Regions from separate parts of the Zobellella aerophila genome, predicted to be linked through region 1. Evidence: riboswitches for the same ligand, from Rfam matches in the RefSeq annotation. Region 1 holds a riboswitch; the other holds the start of a gene.
What was found. A riboswitch is a leader RNA that binds a small molecule or an ion and turns the genes downstream of it on or off. The one in region 1 is predicted to bind lysine.
Positions count from the first base shown of each region.

Region 2: it holds a riboswitch for lysine, as region 1 does, so the genes downstream of both, lysC (lysine-sensitive aspartokinase 3) here and ABD806_RS02000 (Na+/H+ antiporter NhaC family protein) in region 1, are expected to answer to the same signal.

Region 1 is NZ_BAABCX010000001.1:415,459-425,408, reverse strand. It holds gene putP (sodium/proline symporter PutP) at 1-681, shown strand, start outside; gene ABD806_RS02010 (outer membrane protein transport protein) at 852-2,102, shown strand; gene ABD806_RS02005 (thymidine kinase) at 2,152-2,733, opposite strand; gene ABD806_RS02000 (Na+/H+ antiporter NhaC family protein) at 2,714-4,291, opposite strand; lysine riboswitch at 4,362-4,538, opposite strand; gene ABD806_RS01995 (hypothetical protein) at 4,547-4,828, opposite strand; gene ABD806_RS01990 (H-NS family histone-like protein) at 4,998-5,399, shown strand; gene ABD806_RS01985 (PLP-dependent cysteine synthase family protein) at 6,105-7,184, shown strand; gene pyrF (orotidine-5'-phosphate decarboxylase) at 7,699-8,409, opposite strand; gene lapB (lipopolysaccharide assembly protein LapB) at 8,442-9,611, opposite strand; gene ABD806_RS01970 (LapA family protein) at 9,620-9,907, opposite strand.
Region 2 is NZ_BAABCX010000001.1:979,598-989,547, forward strand. It holds gene ABD806_RS04600 (TMEM165/GDT1 family protein) at 1-184, shown strand, start outside; gene nhaD (sodium:proton antiporter NhaD) at 517-1,962, opposite strand; gene argA (amino-acid N-acetyltransferase) at 2,337-3,665, shown strand; lysine riboswitch at 3,734-3,904, shown strand; gene lysC (lysine-sensitive aspartokinase 3) at 3,975-5,312, shown strand; gene ABD806_RS04620 (DMT family transporter) at 5,377-6,192, opposite strand; gene ABD806_RS04625 (MgtC/SapB family protein) at 6,206-7,483, opposite strand; gene ABD806_RS04630 (glutathione S-transferase family protein) at 7,616-8,323, opposite strand; gene ABD806_RS04635 (VOC family protein) at 8,395-8,865, opposite strand; gene ABD806_RS04640 (DUF2784 domain-containing protein) at 8,969-9,346, opposite strand; gene ABD806_RS04645 (NRDE family protein) at 9,343-9,950, opposite strand, start outside.

The sequences.
Region 1 (9,950 bases):
GACTCACCCCGCTCGGTACCCTTGTCACGCCGCATTGCCATGAGCTGGATGATACTGTCGTTGATTGGCGCCCTCGGCGTGGGCCTGGTCGGTGCCGTGTATTTTGCCGATGCGCCACTGATCAATGCAGAAACCGTGTTCCTGGCACTGGCCAATGCGGTATTTAACCCCTGGGTGGCAGGCTTTCTGATCGCTGCCATTATGTCGGCTATCATGAGCACCATCGACTCCCAATTACTGGTGTGCTCTTCCGCTCTGACCGAAGACTTTTACAAACGCTGGCTCAGGCCCCATGCCCATGACCAGGAGCTGGTGTGGATCGGCCGGATCGCCGTGCTGGTGGTAGCCATTTCTGCCATGTTGCTGGCCCTGGATCCACAAACCACCGTGCTTGGCCTGGTCAGTTATGCCTGGGCCGGTTTTGGCGCCGCCTTCGGCCCTGTCATCATTCTTTCGGTATATTGGCCTCGCCTGACCCGTAACGGTGCCCTGGCCGGTATCGTCCTGGGCGCTCTGACGGTGATCGGCTGGAAGCAACTCAACGGCGGCCTGTTCGATCTGTATGAAATCGTGCCCGGCTTCCTGCTCTGTGGCCTGACCTGTATCTTGGTCAGCAAGCTGGACAGGGAGCCGGAAAAGACCGTAGTGCTGGGGTTCAGGAGAATGGAGTCAGATCTCTAACCATTGATATCAATAACAAAAAGGGCCTTATCGGCCCTTTTTTGTAAACAAGTGTTTTACTTTTCCTTTACACTTATTTATCTTGTCATCTGGTAAGAGTTCATACCACTTACCGCCAACAATAAAATCCAAATGCACCTGCAGGATACGTTGAGTAAGGGAATCTACTTATGTGCCCAAAAAACTTGAAACTGTCTTTGCTCGCCGCTGCTGTTACAGTGGCAACCGGGCAAGCCCACTCCGCCGCCTTCCAGCTGGCCGAACAAAACACCACCGGTCTCGGCCGTGCCTATGCCGGAGAGGGAGCCATCGGCGACAACGCCTCTGTATTAGGTCGTAACCCGGCGGCCATGACCCTGTTTGACAGCGCGGCACTCTCTGCGGGTGCCATCTACGTTAACCCTGAGGTAGACGTAGAAGGTAAAGGGACAACGGCAGCAACGGGCCAAGGTTCCGGTTTACCCACCCAATCCGAAGATATCGCCGGCGATGCCCTGGTTCCCTTTTTCTATTACATCCAGCCCATCAACGACCAGTGGACAACGGGCTTCGGCGCCTTCACCAACTATGGCTTGTCCACTTCATATCAGGACAACCATTATGCGGGCACGGTCGCCGGCATGACCTCGCTTAAAACACTGAACCTGAATCCCAATATCGCCTTCAAGGCCAATAACCACCTCTCTCTGGGAGCCGGCGTCAATGCGGTATATGCCGATGCCGAGCTGGTGCGCCATCTAGGTATCGCCTCTGCGCTGATCCCAGGAACGGTACCGACAACAGAGGCCGCTCGCCTGGAGGGCGATGACTGGGGCTACGGCTGGAATATCGGCCTGCTGGTTGAGGCCGATGAGCACAACCGCTGGGGCCTGAGCTATCGGTCTGGGGTCGATATTAAGTTTAGTGGGGAGTTTACGGGACTTACTTCCGCACAGCAGAGGGTTCCCGCCAACCTGGATGTCACCTTGCCCGCCATGGCGGAGTTTTCCGGTTTCCATCGGCTCAATCCCGACTGGGCACTGCACTATGGTCTGCTGTGGACCGAATGGAGCAGCTTTAAGGAGCTGAAAGCCGTGGGCTCCACCGGCCAGGAACTATTCCAGAAAGACGAACAGTTTAAAAACAGCTGGCGGGTGAGTGCCGCCGCCACCCATCGGCTCGATGAGCGATGGACCTTGCGCGGCGGTGTTGCCTATGACAGATCCCCGGTACGGGAAGCATTCCGCTCCATCTCGATTCCCGACAGCAACCGTGTCTGGTACAGCCTGGGCTCTACTTACAGCTACAACCAGCAACTGAGCTTCGATGCCTCCTTTGCCTTCCTGAACGGTAAGAAGGTCGACGTCAAAGAAGATAACTTTGAATTTATCTCCGGCGGCGATGCCTACCTGTTTGGCCTTCAGATGAACTACCGATTCTGAGCAGGAAACAAACAACAAAAGGCGCCGTCAGGCGCCTTTTGTTTAACACTCAGGCCCGAGCCTTACCCTGGATATAATGCCGGCGACAGAGTGCCACATAGCGTTCATTGCCGCCGATTTCCACCTGCTCTCCTTCCCTGACCAGGCTCCCCTCGGCATCCAGTCTGGCATTCATATGGGCCTTGTTTCCACACCAGCAAATGGTTTTCAGCTCTTCCAGCTTGTCGGCCAAGCACAACAAATAGTAAGCGCCTTCGAACAGCTCACCACGAAAATCGCTTTTCAAACCGTAAGCCATCACCGGAACATTGAGCTCATCCACGATTTGCGCCAACTGGTACACCTGTGCCCGGGTCAGAAACTGCGCCTCATCCAAAATAAATACATCCAGCGATGCCAGCTCTGCCTTCACCTTGATCAACCTGAACAAGTTACAGCCTGTGCCGAAGGTATCCACCTCAAGCTGCAACCCAACCCGGGCCCGGATAATACCCATCCCCGCCCTGGTATCCATGCGAGGTGTCATGGCATAGGGTGTCAGGCCCCTCTCCTGGTAATTAAAGTGCGCCTGAATAAGCTGGGTCGACTTGCCCGAATTCATGGCGGCATATTTATAGTGCAGCGACGCCATGGGCCCTCCTCCCTTGCCATCGACGCCAGCCGAGGAGTATCAATGCAAAACACGACAGGGCAGCAATAAAGCCCGTGGCCAGGGAGCCGCTATACCCCAATACCAAATATCCAGCCACACTCACCAAAGCGATAGACAGCGCATAAGGCAGCTGAGTAATCACATGGTCGATATGATGGCAAGAAGCCCCGGTAGAAGACAATATGGTGGTATCTGATATGGGCGAGCAATGGTCCCCGAATACCGCTCCCGCCATGACGGCAGATAAACCCGGTAGCAATAGCTGAGCATCGATCGCCATCACCATATCCGCGGCAATAGGCAGCATAACGCCGAAGGTACCCCAGCTGGTGCCGGTAGCAAATGCCATTATCCCCGCCAACAAGAACAACAGGGCCGGCAGCAGATAGACCGGCAGGTTCTGCCGAATGAGGGATGCAAGATACTTCCCGGTTTCCAGCTCGGAAATCATACCGGCTATGGTCCAGGCAAACAGCAAAATATAGATGGCCGGTAGCATCCCCCTGATACCCGTCCACAACGCCTGCCCCCATTGTCCGACATCGGCTTTTTGGCGCAACATCGCCCAGCCACAAACGACTAACCCGGCCACACCCCCTAATACCAGGGCTCGCCCTACATTGGTATTTTCCAGGGCCGACAGCAAGCTAAAAGGCAAATCATTTGCCGCCAGACTCTGTGCGCCGCTAAATAACAGGCCGAATACCGTCACCAATGTCAGCACACCGATGGCTAATGCCAGATCACTGACCCGTCCATCGGGTCCGGCTATATCGGCTACGCCTGGTGGCGCACCTTTGTTACCGTCAAACAATTCTCCTTCCAGGGCCAGGGATTCATGACGCCCCATGGCCCCTAGATCCCAGTCTCCCTTAATGACCAGCACGACCATCAGCAGGGTAAAGATGGCATAAAAGTTCATGCTCCCCATCAACAAAAAAGCACCGAAAGCGCTGTGCCCGGTCATACTGTAGCTGGTCAGGATGCCGCCTACCAAGGCAATAATATAAGCTCCCCAAGAAGATACCGGCATTAACACACATACCGGAGCCGCCGTGGAATCAAGCAGGTAAGCAAGCTTAGTCCTGGATATGTTGAATCTATCGGTCACAGGGCGACATATGGCTCCCACCGATAGACTGTGAAAGTAATCGTCGATAAAAAAGACAAACACCAGTAAACCGGTCATGATCTTAGCCTGCCGGCGACTTTTAATACGCTCTTGCGCCCATTCGGCAAATGCCTGAGTAGCGCCTACCCGGCTGAGGATACTGATGATACAACCCAGCAATAACAGGAATAACAGTATGTTCATATTCCATTCATTCAGGCCTCCCTGCTGCCAAAACAGGGATAAAACCTTATTAAACAAATGGCTAATGGAATCAACAGGCTGAAACTCGTTAACCAGCAGCCCCCCCAGCACAATGCCCATTCCTAGCGACAACAGCACCCGACGGGTCATTATAGCCAGCAAAATGGCCAATAATGGTGGCAGTAAAGACCAATGTGTTTGAATAAAAAGATGGGAATCCATTACAGCACCTATGCTTGCTTGCTAAAAAACCCACCAGGAAAAGACAAGTCAGACAGAGCCCCTTAACATTCCCAGCAGTAGCGCATCATGGCATATGCATGACAGTATCCGGCCTGTTCGACCTGATCCCAACCACCTTGCCCGATCGGCAAAGGCGGCTTCGGCGCGGCTTCCTCTTAATCAGCATAAACAGTATCACCCTGAACTGATCGACTGAACTGATAAGACGCGCACCTCTACGCAAGTTAGAACAACTCATTGTACTAACTTAATCATTAAAATCAATATATTAATCCAAATAAATAAATCATTACAGGTCAATATATCAAAAGAGTCACCAATGAGTCCGATTTTAAACAAAAAGGTCTCTTTTGTATCTCTTGTACCTCTTTTTTCACACCAGGTTGTGAGTAACTGATTAATAAACAGCCCGAACAACTGATGTTTCTGTCCGATACCTTTACCTTTAGCTTTACCATAGACTAAATAAGGAAAAATTTTAGCCCAGGCAGTTGGTAGTACGTTTAACACTTTCATCACCATATGCTTTTTTGCAATATGCAATGCATTACAAAATATTGTTTTGAATTACCACTTCCTTCATTTTTAATTTGAGTTTGTATTAGTTAACCGCGTGATATAAAATAATTATGTTGACTTAAACCAGCTTAAATATCGAAGCAAATAACTTATATAGGTAATCGCGATGACTGAATTTCTAAAGACCCTGCTGAATATCCGCAGCCTGCGCGCCGCTGGCCGTGAACTCACCTTGGAGCAATTAGAAGAAGGCTTGGCAAAATTATCATCAGTGGTTGAAGAGCGTCGCGAAGCTGAAGCAGAAGAACGCGCCACCGCCGCCGAACGTGAGCGTAAACTGAAAGAATACATGAATATGCTGGCCGCCGACGGCATCGATATTAATGACCTGGTTGAACTGGCCGAACCGAGCAAAAAATCCGTCGGTCGTAGTAAGCGTCCTGCTAAATATGCCTATACCGACGAAAATGGCGAGCAGAAAACCTGGACTGGCCAAGGCCGCAAGCCTTCAGTTATCCAAACAGCACTGGACAACGGCGGCAGCCTGGATGATTTCTTAATCAAATAACACAATTTCAGGGCCCTCCGGCCCTGAAATTTATTTAGTCGTCTTAAGCCTCAGTTTAGCCTGCTGCCAGTTAGTCTCCTCTCCCCCCTCTGAAGTGCGGTATCCCAGGCCAATACAAACAACAGGTCACTTAGCCTGTCGGGGTACCTGGTACTTTCCGGATTAACCTTATTTCCAATGACACCAGCTGTCGCTTTGCCCGCCTGGCAATGGTGCGTGCCATATGAAATGCCGTGACCTGCTGACTCCATCCGGCAAGATCAACTGGCGTAATAGAAGCAAACGAGCAGACAACTCATCGATACAGACTTCCAGACAGTCAACCCTGTCAGATTTGGCTTACTACTAAAATGGCTTTTATAGGCAAAGGATAGTCACACCCAATATCAAACAACTCTTTCTGTATGTTATTCAACCGGCCTCGAGGCAACATTTTATCCGGGCCCGACAAGCCGCGGCACCAACAGATAAAGGACTTCAACTCATCCAGTGAGCATAGCAAACTACCCTGGAGTTATTCTTGTCCACCAGCTCCCCGCCGGCCAACCTCGCGCTCAAGCCGGTACAGGTATGCCATGGGCGGAGCGAGGTCGTATCCGATACTTATCACAAGGTATGGACACCCTGATCAAACGCGCAAACCCGACGATTACATATTTTCTCCTTTCCTATAGACTATAAAAATTTGCGGCAACAGGAGCCAACATGGGTCGTTTATGGGTCAACGAGGCCATCAACAAGATAGAAGCCGACTTCCAGCGCAGCGCCGATACCCATCTGTTCAAGGTGACACCACCGTCCTGGCCAGATCGTCATATTTACCTGAAAGACGAATCCAGCCATCCCACCGGCAGCCTGAAACACCGGCTGGCCCGCTCCTTATTCCTTTATGGCCTCTGCAATGGCTGGATCGATGAAGGCAGGACCATCATAGAGGCCTCCAGCGGCAGTACCGCGGTGTCCGAAGCCTACTTTTCCAAGTTGCTGGGTTTACCCTTTATCGCCGTGATCCCCAGGCACACCTCCGCTGAAAAAATTGCCAAGATCAACTTTTATGGCGGCCGATGTCACCTGGTAGATGATGCCAGCCTGATTTATCCCGAATCATATCGCCTGGCAAAAGAAACCGGCGGTCATTTCGTCGACCAATTTACCTTTGCCGAGCGTGCAACCGACTGGCGCGGCAATAACAATATTGCCGAAAGCATGTTCGAACAGATGGCCAAGGAGCCTTTTCCAGAACCGGAATGGGTGGTGATGAGCGCGGGCACCGGCGGTACCTCGGCGACCATAGGGCGCCATATCCGCTACTCCAAGATGCGTACCCGGCTGTGCGTGGTGGATCCGGAGCATTCGGTGTTTTATGACTATTACCGGCAACGGGATCCCGGGCTGACTTCCGCCAACGGCTCGCGTATAGAAGGCATAGGCCGCCCCCGGGTAGAGCCCAGTTTCATGCCCGATATCATCGATGACATGCATCAGATCCCCGATGTGGCAAGCCTGGCGGCCATGCTGTTGCTAGAAGAGATATTGGGCCGTAAGTGCGGCGGCAGTACCGGTACCAACTTTATGGGCATCCTACTTAAATTAAAGACCATGGCGGAACAAGAACGGTCGGGATCCCTGATCACCCTGATCTGTGATCAGGGTGATCGTTATCTAAATACCTATTATGATGCCCACTGGCGCCGGGGCCAGGGGCTGGATGTCGCCCCCTGGCTGGACAGGCTAAGGGCCTTCTGGTATCGGGGTGAATTTGAGGCGCTAAATAACTGTTCCTAATACTGCTACATCGACCGGGTAACGCACGCCGACACATCATGAGCTAAGGCCATCTTCGCTTGGTAACGGCTGCGAATATTCACTGGATATTCAGTCCGCTACCAAGCTCGATGCAGGCAGCAAGCTGCCCCCCCTGAGGGCTCCGCTGCGCCATACCTGGCGCAGAGGCTCTGCTTAGCGATACCCGGTCGCTGTCACCTACTATTCGGAACAGCTATTTAGACGTAAGAAGTAAGAAGTAAGAAGTAAGAAGTAAGAAGTAAGAAGTAAGAAGTAAGAAGTAAGAAGTAAGTCTAATGCAGCTCAGTTAATCAGCAAAGGGAGCCCTCCTCCACCACGCAGATCCGCCGGCATCCCGTCCCTGGGGCTCGACGACGCCATCTGACCGTCATGGATGGCGGAAATTCAAGGAACATATTTCGGCCATGATGCCAATGGCCGGCCCAGTGGGTGACGACCCCCTTAACTGAACAGCATTGAGAAATAGGCCCGTTTCTCTGCCAACTTCCCGTGTTTATTCCATGCTGCGATTAATTTCATCCAATACCGCCGCCGGATCATCCGCCTGGGTGATGGGGCGTCCTACCACCAGGTAGTCGCTGCCGGCGGCAATGGCCTGCTCTGGCGTCATAATACGCCGTTGATCGCCGGCCTCGCTGCCGGCCGGGCGAATTCCCGGGGTCACCAGCTTGAAGTCCGGCCCTAGTTCGGCCTTTAGCAGACTGGCTTCCTGGGCGGAACAGACCACCCCATCCAGTCCCGCCTGCCGAGCCTGACGGGCCAGCGACAGCACTTGCTCCGCCGGTGAACGTAACACGCCGGTCTGATGCAGTTCCTCACCTGTCATACTGGTAAGCACTGTCACCCCGATCAGCAGTGGCGCCTTATCACCATAAGGCACCAGGGCCGCTCGCGCCGCCTCCATCATTCGTACACCGCCGCTAGCATGTACGTTAACCATCCAGACCCCCAGTTCGGCAGACGCAGCTACGGCCTTGGCCACCGTGTTGGGAATATCGTGAAACTTGAGATCCAGGAATACATCGAAGCCGGCGTCCACCAGATAACGCACAAACCTGGGCCCGAACAGGGTAAACATTTCCTTCCCCACCTTCAGCCGGCATGCCTCGGGAGTCAGCCTGGCAACCAGGGTCTTGGCATCCTGCTCATCGGCAAAGTCGAGGGCGACGATGATCTTTGGATCTTGAGTCTTGGAGTCTTGCATCTGCTACCTTTTTATTTGTCTGTCTGGCGTGATTATTCACCGTCGAGGCCACGCACAGGTTTAATACTCCCCCACTGCTTGCAGGAGGGGCATTGCCAAAATAGGGTATTACTGGAAAAACCACACTGACCGCAACGGTGGCTCGGTTTAGCGTGGATTTGTGTGTCTACCAGATCCTTGAGCATTTCAAGGCTTTCTCGGGCTCGTCCTGCTTCCGCATTGGCCGCATGGTAAGACATCAGGCGATAAAAACCTTTCATGGTCGGGTGACGCTTTAATTGTCCCAGAACCAGCTGCTCTGCATTCAGCTGGCCCTGATTTTGCTGTAGCCAGTCAGCCAGCATCAGCACAGCGCTGGCGCCCGCCCCCTTGGCTACCAGCTGTTCCAACAAGGACGCCCACTCGGCGGGCTGATCGAGTGCCTGATAACAATCTTTTAGCTTGGGCAGGGCTTCGCTGACAAAATCCATATCCTGCTCGCTCACCTTGCTCAAATGGTTGATGGCAAGGGACCATTGCGCCTGCTCCATATAGAGGCTGGCCAGCCTGATACTGGCCCGCACACAACCCGGATCGGCCTGCAGCGCTTTTTTAAGACTGGCGATGGCAGGCTTAAGCTGGTCCTGGCGCAATTTATGCTCTGCCAGCTCGCAATAGAAATGACTCATGGGCACAGACACCTTGAGTCCTTGCAATTTTTTCAGCCGAGCCGCCACTTCAATGGCTTTATCCCATTCCTGCAGCTGTTGGTTGATGATCATCAGTTGGCTGAGCGCTTCCTGCTCATAGTCGGGATCATCCCTTAACTCCACCAGGATTTGCTCGGCCCGGTCCAGCAGACCTGCCGCCAGAAAGTCTCGGGCAAGCTCCAGCATAGCCAGGTGGCGCTGTTCCAGCGTCAAATTAGGGCGGGCAATCAGGTTTTGATGAATGCGGATGGCACGATCCACCTCGCCACGGGAGCGGAATAAATTGCCCAATGCCAGGTGGGTATCTATGGTCTCGCTGTCGACCTGCAGCAACTGGATAAAGAGATCGACCGCTTTATCCGGTTCATCGGAAAGTAAAAAATTTAGCCCGGCAACATACTGCCGGGAGAAGGTATTTGACTGTTTCTGGGCATCCTGGCGAACACCCCGTCGTCCCATGTACCAGCCATAAGCCGCGGCTACCGGAAGTAGCAGAAACAGCAATTCCAGCATGGGGCTCGTCAATCCTTAGCAGGCAAGGCCCTGAGTTCTTCCAGCTCTTTATGTTGGCGATCGACCTTCTTGCGTAGCCCTGAATTATTCATCTTAAGGCGCAACATCACCAGACCCAGTATCAGCCAGCCCAACACAAAACCCGCGACAAACACTACCGCCAGCAAGCTGGAGAGGCGGAATTCACCTTGGGCGATGAGATAGTTCACCTGCACCAATTGATCGTTTTGTGTTCCCAAGGTTAACCCAAGTCCAAACAGAATTGCCAGGATAACCAAGACCAGAATAATTTTCACCTTACCCCCTCAACATCCTAATTTTGAGTACGCCGATTATCCC
Region 2 (9,950 bases), 560 kb from region 1:
GGCCGCCCGCTTCGTTGATGGTTACTGGTGGGTGATTATCGGCACCACCCTGGGCATGCTGCTGGCCAATGTGCCCGTGGTGATCCTCGGCAAGAAAGGCGCCGAGCGTATCCCGCTCAGGTGGATACACGGCCTCAGCGCCGGCCTGTTTGTGATGCTCGGCATCACCACCCTCTGGTGGTAAAGCGTTAAGCTGTGTGTCTGTCTATTAGTCACAAGTTTCTGTTGATTCTTTTGAGAACAGGTAATCAGACAAAAGGCACTACTCCCCGACACGCCGTAAACCCATCCCTGGGGGCTCGACGGCGCCATCCATGGCGGTCAGATGGCATGTGCGAGCTTACAAGGATGTGCTTGAAGCGTGTCGGAGGAGACAACCCTGCAGCCTCTTTGTTCGCCCCAAGTAAGCCGGCAGACTTGTGACCAAGAAACAGGCTGTGAGCCTTCTAACATTCCCACGCTGAGCATGGGAATGAAAGCAACATAAACAGTGGGGGCATGAGCCCCCTTGCACCCTTAACCGTAAATCTGAAAGCTGGCGGCGTTCAGCCAGATATGGGCCAGGATACTGGCGATATAGCCCAGCAATATCACCGGGGTCCATTTCAGGTGGCCGAAGAAAGTATACATACCCCGTGCCTGCCCCATCAGCGCCACCCCGGCGGCCGAACCGATAGACAGCAGGCTGCCGCCTACGCCGGCGGTCAGGGTGATCAGCAACCAGTTACCATGGGACATATCCGGCTCCATAGACAGCACCGCAAACATCACCGGGATGTTATCTACCACCGCCGACAACAAACCCAGCGCTATGTTGGCATAGGTGGCGTTCCAGCCCGTGTAGAGCAGATCGGAGACCAACGCCAGATAGCCCATGAACCCCAGGCCGCCGACGCACATCACCACCCCATAGAAGAACAGCAGGGTATCCCACTCGGCCCGGGCAATCCGGCTGAAGACATCGAAGGGCACCACGCTGCCCAGGCGCCGCAAGGCTTCATCATCTCCCCGCTTCTGAGCCAGGACACGCTTGCGCGACAGGGAGCTGGGCAGGGTCTGGCGCAGGTAGTAACCAAAGAACTGCAGATAGCCCAGGCCGGTCATCATGCCCAGCACCGGCGGCAGATGCAGCAGGCTGTGGCAGGCGACGGCGGAGGCGATGGTCAACAGGAACAACAGCACGATGCGGATGGCACCCCGTTTGAGCTCGATGTCCTCATACATGGCGGCGGGCTGACGATTTTCCACATACAGGCTCATGACGATGGCCGGTACCAGGTAATTCACCAGGGCCGGGATCAGCAGGATAAAGAACTCGTTGAACTTGACGATACCCGCCTGCCAGACCATCAGGGTGGTGATATCGCCGAACGGGCTGAAGGCGCCGCCGGCGTTGGCGGCGATCACGATATTAATACAGCAGAGGTTGATAAAACGCTTGTCGCCTTCGGCCACCTTTACCACCACGGCACACATCAGCAGCGCCGTGGTCAGGTTGTCGGCAATCGGAGAAATAAAGAAAGCCAGCAGGCCGGTCAACCAGAACAGGCTCTTGTAGCTGAAACCTTTACGTATCATCCAGGCCCGCAGGGCATCAAACAGCCGCCGCTCCTCCATGGCGTTGATATAGGTCATGGCCACCAGCAGAAACAACAACAGCTCGGCGTATTCCAGCAGGTTGTGGCGGAACGCCTGCTCCGTCAGCCCCGGAATATCATGGTTGATGTAGGTCCAGCCGATGGCGGCCCAGATGATGCCGGCCGCCACCAGCACCGGCTTGGACTTGCGCAGATGCAGATATTCTTCGCTCATCACCAGGATATACGCCAGTACGAAGATAAAGACCGCGAACATACCCACCGTTGAGCCGGTCAGATCCAGCCGTTCCTCCACCGCCAGCACGGGCCCGCTCGCCAGCGCCGCAAGCCCCCCTAACACCGCCAAGCACAGTTTCCTTTGCATTGTTTTTTTCTCACTTTTGTTGTTTTAGCTATAGTTATTTGTGGTCCGGGATCCCGCCCATGCCCCGACAAAAAAATAGTAACATAAAGCGAAAAAAATAAATTTTCGTTTCTTGGGCGCCCATCCCATTTTTGCAGTTCCCCCCGTCGAGCGCTGGTCAGCGGCGGACCCGAATCCGAGTTAAAAGTGAATATAAAATTACAGACTCGAATGTAGGAAGCTTTCCACAAACAGCCACCAAACTGCGTCATTCATGGCCACAGCGCTAACAAACGGCTACCGCCACCTCGGCAAAAACCAAATATTTAATGTTGTTTTTTGCATGATTTTTCACGATCATTAGGGCCTATCCAGTCTCCAGTAAAGGAAAAGCCGTGCGCGACAACGATGCTGCTTTGGTCAAGGCATTTCGTCAATCCAGTCCCTATGTCAATCTGCATCGGGGCTCAACCTTTGTGGTCATGTTGGGTGGCGAAGCCATCGCCCAGGAAAATTTTCCCAATATCATCAGCGATATCGCCCTGCTCACCAGCCTGGGGATCCGCCTGGTTATCGTGTTCGGCGCCCGTCCGCAGATTGACAACGGCCTGGCCGAGGCCGGCCTGGAAGGGGTGTTTCATAAACAGACGCGGGTAACAGATGAAACCAGCTTCCGCATCATCAAGGATGTCTGCGGCGGCCTGCAGATGGATATCATGGCCCGCCTGTCGATGGGGCTGGTCAATACCCCGATGCAGAATGCCCGCATCAACGTAGTCACCGGCAACTTCGTTATCGCCCAACCCCTGGGTGTCGATGACGGTGTGGATTACCTGCATTCCGGCCGGGTCCGTCGTATCCATACCGACACCATCCATCACCAGCTGTCCCATGGCGGCACCGTGCTGATCTCCCCCATCGGTTTTTCGGTGACCGGCGAGAGTTTTAATTTGTCTTCGGAAGAGCTGGCCAAACGGCTGGCCATCGAGCTCAAGGCCGACAAGCTGATCGGCTTTTGCTCCCAGCGTGGCGTGCTGGATGAGTCCGGCGTGGCCATGCCCGAACTGTTCCCGGAGCAGGCGGAGGCGGCCTTGCAACGACTGCTGAACGAAGGCGATGAGATGTCGGGCACCGCGCGCTACCTGCGGGCAGCCATTGCCAGTTGCCGCGGTGGCGTGCCCCGCAGCCATCTGGTCAGCTACCGGGAAGACGGCGCCCTGATCCAGGAACTGTTTACCCGGGACGGGCTCGGCACCCAGATCGTCAGCCAGAGTGCCGAACAGGCCCGTCAGGCCCGGATCGATGATATCGGCGGCATCCTGGACCTGATCCGGCCGCTGGAGGAAGAGGGCATACTGGTGCGCCGTTCCCGGGAGCAGCTGGAAATGGAAGTCGACCAGTTCACCATTATCGAAAAGGACGGCGCCATCATCGGCTGCGCCGCCCTCTATCCCTTCCCGGAGGAAAGCATGGCGGAAATGGCCTGTGTCGCCATCCACCCGGATTACCGCCGTTCCAGCCGGGGCGACATGCTCTTGCACAAGGTGGAGGAACAAGCCAAGAAGCGGGGCATGAACGCCCTGTTTATCCTCACCACCCGCTCCATCCACTGGTTCCGGGAACGCGGCTTCGAGCCGGTGGACGTGTCGGCCCTGCCGATGGGCAAGCAACAGCTGTATAACTACCAGCGCCGTTCGAAAATCATGATAAAAAACCTGGTTTAATGTTAGTTTTTCCCGGTTAACCATTGACACTCGAGCCGTGAGTCAGTAGTTATAGGGAGCCCGTCATCGGGCAAAGAAGAGGCGCGTTGTTCAGGCAGCCGGCAGGAGGAGCTCCCACTCCCAGGATCGCCGGTCAGGGGACACAACGCCGAGGTGATAACAAAGGGGTGTTTGTTATCGTCGGCCACGGAGGCTGAATCCTTCGGGTTGTCACCTATGGGTGGAGTGCTTCTACGTGACCTTTCTCGTATCTGCAGTCGTTCCCCCGTTGTTATTTATTTTTCGCATGCATACTTCAAGGAGCTGCACTTGAATCAACTTATTGTCGCCAAATTTGGTGGGACCAGCGTCGCCGATCATCAGGCCATGAGCCGCTGCGCCGCCATCCTCGAACAGAACCCCCATACCCGTTTGGCGGTGTTAAGCGCAAGTTCCGGGGTGACCAACCTGCTGGTCGCCCTGGCCTCGGGAGAACATCAGCCGGCGCACCGGGCCGAGCTGCTGCAACAGCTGAACGACATCCAGCAGGGTATTCTGACCAGCCTCGGCAACCCCGAAATGCTGAGCCGTCATATCGAAGAAATCCTGCACCATATCAAGGAGCTGTCGGATAGCGCCGCGATCAGCCCCAGCAAGGCCCTGAACGACGAGATCGTCGCCCAGGGCGAGCTGATGTCCACCCGCCTGTTCGTCGAGCTGCTGCGACAGCGCGGCACCCCCGCCGTCTGGTTCGATGTGCGCCGGATCATGCATACCGACGACAGATTCAGCCGTGCCGCGCCCGATCTGGGCGCCCTGGCCCGGGCCGCCGTCGCCGAATTGCAGCCCCTGTGCGAAAAGCAACTGGTGGTCACCCAGGGCTTTATCGGCGCCGCCAGCGATGGCCGGACCACCACCCTGGGTCGCGGCGGCAGCGACTTTTCCGCCGCCCTGCTGGGTGAGGCGCTTGAGGCGTCCGCCGTGGAAATCTGGACCGATGTGCCCGGCATCTACACCACGGATCCCCGGCTGGTGACCGAGGCCCGCGCCATTCCGGAAATCAGCTTCAGCGAAGCCTCGGAAATGGCGACCTTTGGCGCCAAGGTACTGCATCCGGCCACCCTGCAGCCGGCGGTACGCCGCCAGATCCCGGTATTCGTCGGCTCCAGCAAGGCACCGGAAGCGGGCGGCACCTGGATCCGCAACGCCACCCCCCAGGCCCCGCTGTTCCGAGCCCTGGCCCTTCGCCGCAACCAGGTGCTGCTGACCCTGACCAGCCTGAATATGTTCCAGGCCCACGGCTTCCTGGCCGAGGTGTTCGGCATCCTGGCCAAACACAAGATTTCCGTCGACCTGATCACCACCTCGGAAGTCAGCGTGTCCCTGACCTTGGATGCGGGGGCCGAGCTGCTGACCGACGAAGTGCAGGCGGAACTCGGCAAACACTGCCACCTGAAGGTGGAACATGGCCTGGCCCTGGTGGCCTTGATCGGCAACCGCATGAGCGAAGTCAGCGGCACCGGCAGCCGGGTGTTCCAGGCGCTGGAAAACGTCAATATCCGTATGATCTGCTACGGCGCCAGCCCCCATAACCTCTGCTTCCTGGTCAACGATGACGCCGCCGCCGGCGTGGTACAGGATCTGCACCAGACCCTGTTGCCCGCCTAAATACCCTGGGCGCCCCTTCGGGCGCCCTTGCCCTTTCTGCCCCAATCATTGCAGAAATGTGATATTAACCACGCCTGAGGATCACCAGGGCCACCCCACCCAGCACCGCCACCGAGGCCAGCAAAAAACGCAGGGTCAGGGGTTCGCTCAGCCACAGTATACCCCCCAGGGCCGCCAGCATAGGCACGCTCAGCTGCACCGTGGCCGCCTGGGTGGCATTCAATCCGCCCAACGCCCGATACCAAACCGCATAGCCCAGGCCAGAGGTCAGGGTCCCGGACAAAACAGCATACCAGAGCCCCGTAGCATCCAGCCTGACCCAGGGTAAGCAGGCGAAGAACAGCCCAAGTCCCAGGGGGACGGCACGTAAAAAGTTGCCGGCCGTGGTCCGGGTCGCATCGGCGACACCCCGTCCACGCAATGAATAGACGCCCCAGGCCACCCCGCCAGTTAACATAATGACGGCACCTGCGAAGGGGGGTGCCGACACCCCCGGCAGCAACAAGCCCACCAGTCCGGCAAAGGCACACCCCAGCCCCAGGCTCTGCCAGCGGTTTAATCGTTCCCCCCGCCACAGACCCGCACCTATCATGGTCACCTGCACGGCACCGAACAACAACAGGGCCCCGGTACCCGTATCCAACGACAGATAGGCAAAAGAAAAGGCGGCGGCGTACAGAAACAGCGCCCAGGCCGGCCACCAGCTGCCCCCGCGCGCCACCAGCAGCCAGAGCACCAGGGCGCCGGACAGCAGGCGCATGCCGGTAAAGCTGGCCGCATCTATCCCGGTACCCTGGAAAGCCAACCGGCAGAGCAGCGAATTGCCGGCGAAGGCAATCATCGCCAGCAGGGTAGATAAGAACACCTGAACATTGGACATGCGACCATCCTGTTTAAAACCACCAGGCGGCCAGCACACCACCAAGCAGCGAAAGCAGCATGGGGGCCCCTACCCTGATGCCCAGCACCCGCCCGCCAAGGGTAAACGCCAGCAATGACTTGACGATATTATTGACCGAGGCGGCCAGTACGACGCCCAGCACGGCGGTGGCAAAGTCGATACCCGTCAGCGACATCCGTGTCAGTGACAGGGTGATGGCATCCACATCGGCAATGCCCGAGGCCATCGCCAGCAGCAGGATACCGGCATTGCCCAGCCAGTTTTTGAGCCATTCGCCGAGTACCATGATCACCATGATCAACAGGCCGAAGCTGATGGCTAGCTTGAGATCCAGCGGCTTCATCCTGAGCCGGGGCTGGTCGACGGTCACCGGCTTGCGGTGGCGCAACCAGATCAACACTGCCGGCACATAGAGCAACACCGTCATCACCAGCACCGGCAGCAACAGGGATGACAACAACCGCGGGTTGATCAGGGCGCAATAGACCAGGATACGGGGGAACATGGTGCCGCAGGCCAGCAATATGCCCACCGCCAGCAAGGGCCTGAGCCGGGGATTCGCCCGCGACAAGCGGGCATAATGCAGGGTCAGGGCGGTGGAGGAGCTCAAGCCGGCAAACAGGCTGGTAAAGAGGATGCCCTTCTCGGTGCCGCCGACCCGCACCGCAAAATAGCCGACAAAAGAGATGGCGGCGATCAGCACCACCATCCACCAGATCTGGTAGGGATTGATGGCCTGCCCCGGCCCCATATTCAGGTCCGGCAGCAGCGGCAGCATCACCACCGAGATCAGCAACAGCTTCAGGCCGGCGTCCAGTTCATGTTGCTGCAGCTTGTGCAACAGCCCGTGGATCTCCTGTTTGTTATCCAGGATAAAGGCGGTGATCACCGCGGCGGCGGTGGCGATGGCCGGATCATCCACCAGCGCCACGGCGCCAAAACAGAAGGTCAGGATAAGCCCGATGGCGCCGGTCACACTGTAATCGGCCACCTGCTGGCTACGGACCCGATAGGCCACCAGACAGATACCGAATACCCCCAGCAGGGACACCGCAAAAATCCAGCCGCCGAAGTGTTGGGAGAGCAGGGCCGACAAACCACCCAAGAGGCCCACCAGGGCGTGGGTGCGAATGCCGGCGATACGCATCCCGGCCTGGCTGTTCCGGGCCTGCCAGCCCCGCTGGATGCCGATCAGCATTCCCAGCAGCAGCGCAATGCCCAGCCGTGCCAGGGTCTGATGGCCGTCCAGCATGCCGGCCATCTCATCCATGGCTGCTGTTTTTCCAGCGGAGGTAACGACTCAGCTCATCCCGCCCCCACTCCCTCTCGCCGGCCCGTCCCGCACCTTTGACAAAGCGGGCCCTGGCTGTCGCCGCGCCCTGCTCGGTGCCATTGAGCCTCCTCAAGCCATGCCCGCTGATGAGCCGACGGGCAGCCGCCGATCGGCCAGTATCTTGCCCGCCTGGTGCGCCTCGGCTTCATGTCCCGGCTCACGCCAGGGCTCGCGGAGGGCGGCGTCCAACCAGTCCTGCATGGGTTTAAGTGCCAGCAGCTGCCGCACATAGCCATCGGCTGCGGGCGCCAGTTTGAGTCCGTAATTGCTCACCCGGAAGGCCACGGGCGCAAAAAATGCGTCCACGGCGCTGAATGCTTCACCCGCCAGCCAGGGGCCGCCGAAACGGGCCAGCCCCTCCGACCACAACTCGTTCAAACGCTCGATATCTTGCCGCAGTTCGGCATCGATCCCGTTCATTTCAACCTGCAGGCCACAGTTCATCGGACACTGGTTGCGCAGCGCAAAGAAACCGGAGTGCATCTCGGCGGCGGCGCAGCGGGCCCAGGCCCGGGCCTGGGCCGACCTGGGCCAGACCCCGGGATCATGCTCGGCCAGATATTCGGTAATGCCCATGGAATCCCATACCACTACCCCGTTATCCACCAGGCAGGGCACCTTGCCGGTAGGTGAAAACCGCCGGAATGTCGACCAGTTGGAGCCGGAGCCGAAGGGCTCCAGATGCTCGTTGAAGGGGATATCCAGCATCCGCATCAGTAACCAGGGCCGCAGCGACCAGGATGAGTAGTTTTTATTGGCGATAAACAGCTCTTTCATTATGCGATCCTTCCGTTAGCATCCTTACCCAAATACGGCCGCTCTCTTGGCGCCGGCCGTCAGAAATAGTGTCAGATATCCGCTTGCTGGAACAGCTCCTGGGCCCGCCGGGCGATGTCTTCTTCAGACAGGTCTTCCACATGGCTGGCGAGAAACCAGATATGACCGAAAGGATCTGCCAGGGTGCCGGTGCGATCACCATAAAACTGATCCTGCGGCTCACGGATTTCCCTGGCTCCCGCCGCCAACGCCTTGGCAAACTGCGCATCCACGTCTGCCACGTACAGGTACAGGCCGATGCTGCTGCCGCCCAGCTGCAGCGGATCGCGAAAGGCCTCCTGGTCGCAACTGTCGGCCAGCATTATCCTGGTATTTCCAATTTGGAGTTCCGCATGGCCGATTTTTTCGTCCGGAGCGGCCATGCGGAATAATTCCACCGCATCGAACGCCTGCTGGTAGAAGGCGATGGCCTGGGCCGCGCCCTTAATGCTCAAATAGGGCGTTACACTGGCATAGCCTTCGGGTATGGGTTTGACTGGCATCTTGGTCTCCTCGCGGGTTGCTTCATCGAACGGTTATATCCCATGGCCGGCGGTGTGCCGACCGGTCAACACAAGTGTGGCCACGCTCGCCGGAATGGCAAGCTCAGGCCCCCCTCGTGCGCCGAGACAATCGATAGCCAACCCCGCCGTAGATCAGCAGGTTAACGCCCAGGGCAAGCAGCCCCAGCAGCAGTTGCATGTCCGGCGTCAACCCGGGCGGATAGATGATGGCCATCAGATAATGGTCGATAAAGCCCCCCTCATAGCCGCTTTCCCCGGCCAGCCGCCGCAAGCGGTTTTCCAGCGGGGTGAGCGGGCAGGTACGGCCCTGACACTCGACCAGCATGGCCCATGCCGCCGAGGGCAGGTGGATAAACAACAGCCATTTACGCCACAGCAGCAACAAACCTCCCAGCAGGGCGAAGAGGATAAACAGCAGGTGCACCACCAACACCAGCTCGGCCAACAGGCGGGCAATCATGAGGCTGCGAGCGGACCCGCCGGCACGCTGCAGCGCATGCGCCGCACCGCATCCGGCTGCAGGGCCCGGGCCTGGGCCGCGTCGTCAAAACTGCGCTCGGTCGCTTCCAGCGTGCCGTTGGCATAGGCCTGCACCACGGTTTGGGCCCGGGTGCCATAGTCCGGGCGCACGATAAAAATGGAAGACAGGTCCAGCTCCCACTCGCGGGATACGCCGGTCATCGGCAACTCGCCCTCATCCGCCTGGGTGGGATCACTCAAAAACCGCATGCAGGCATCGACCAGCCCCCGGTGATCGCCCCCCAGTCCGGCCAGGCGGGCCTTCAGCCGCTCCAGCTTGGGCCAGGGGGTATCGAGCACCGCATTGGACAAACCATAGAGCCCCGCCGGCAGGCTGCGTGCCTCGGCCCCTATCTGGTTGCCGCAATACCAGACAGACGCAGGGCCGGTTACGCCGTAGATATCGCCCACCACCAGGTTAAAGCCGTTGTATTCATTGGCCCGGGTCATCAGTCGCCGACTGTAGTGCTCCGGGCTGATATGAGTATCGAGAAAATCCGCCACCAGCGCACCCCGGGAAGGCGCCAAGGGATGCTGGGGTACGC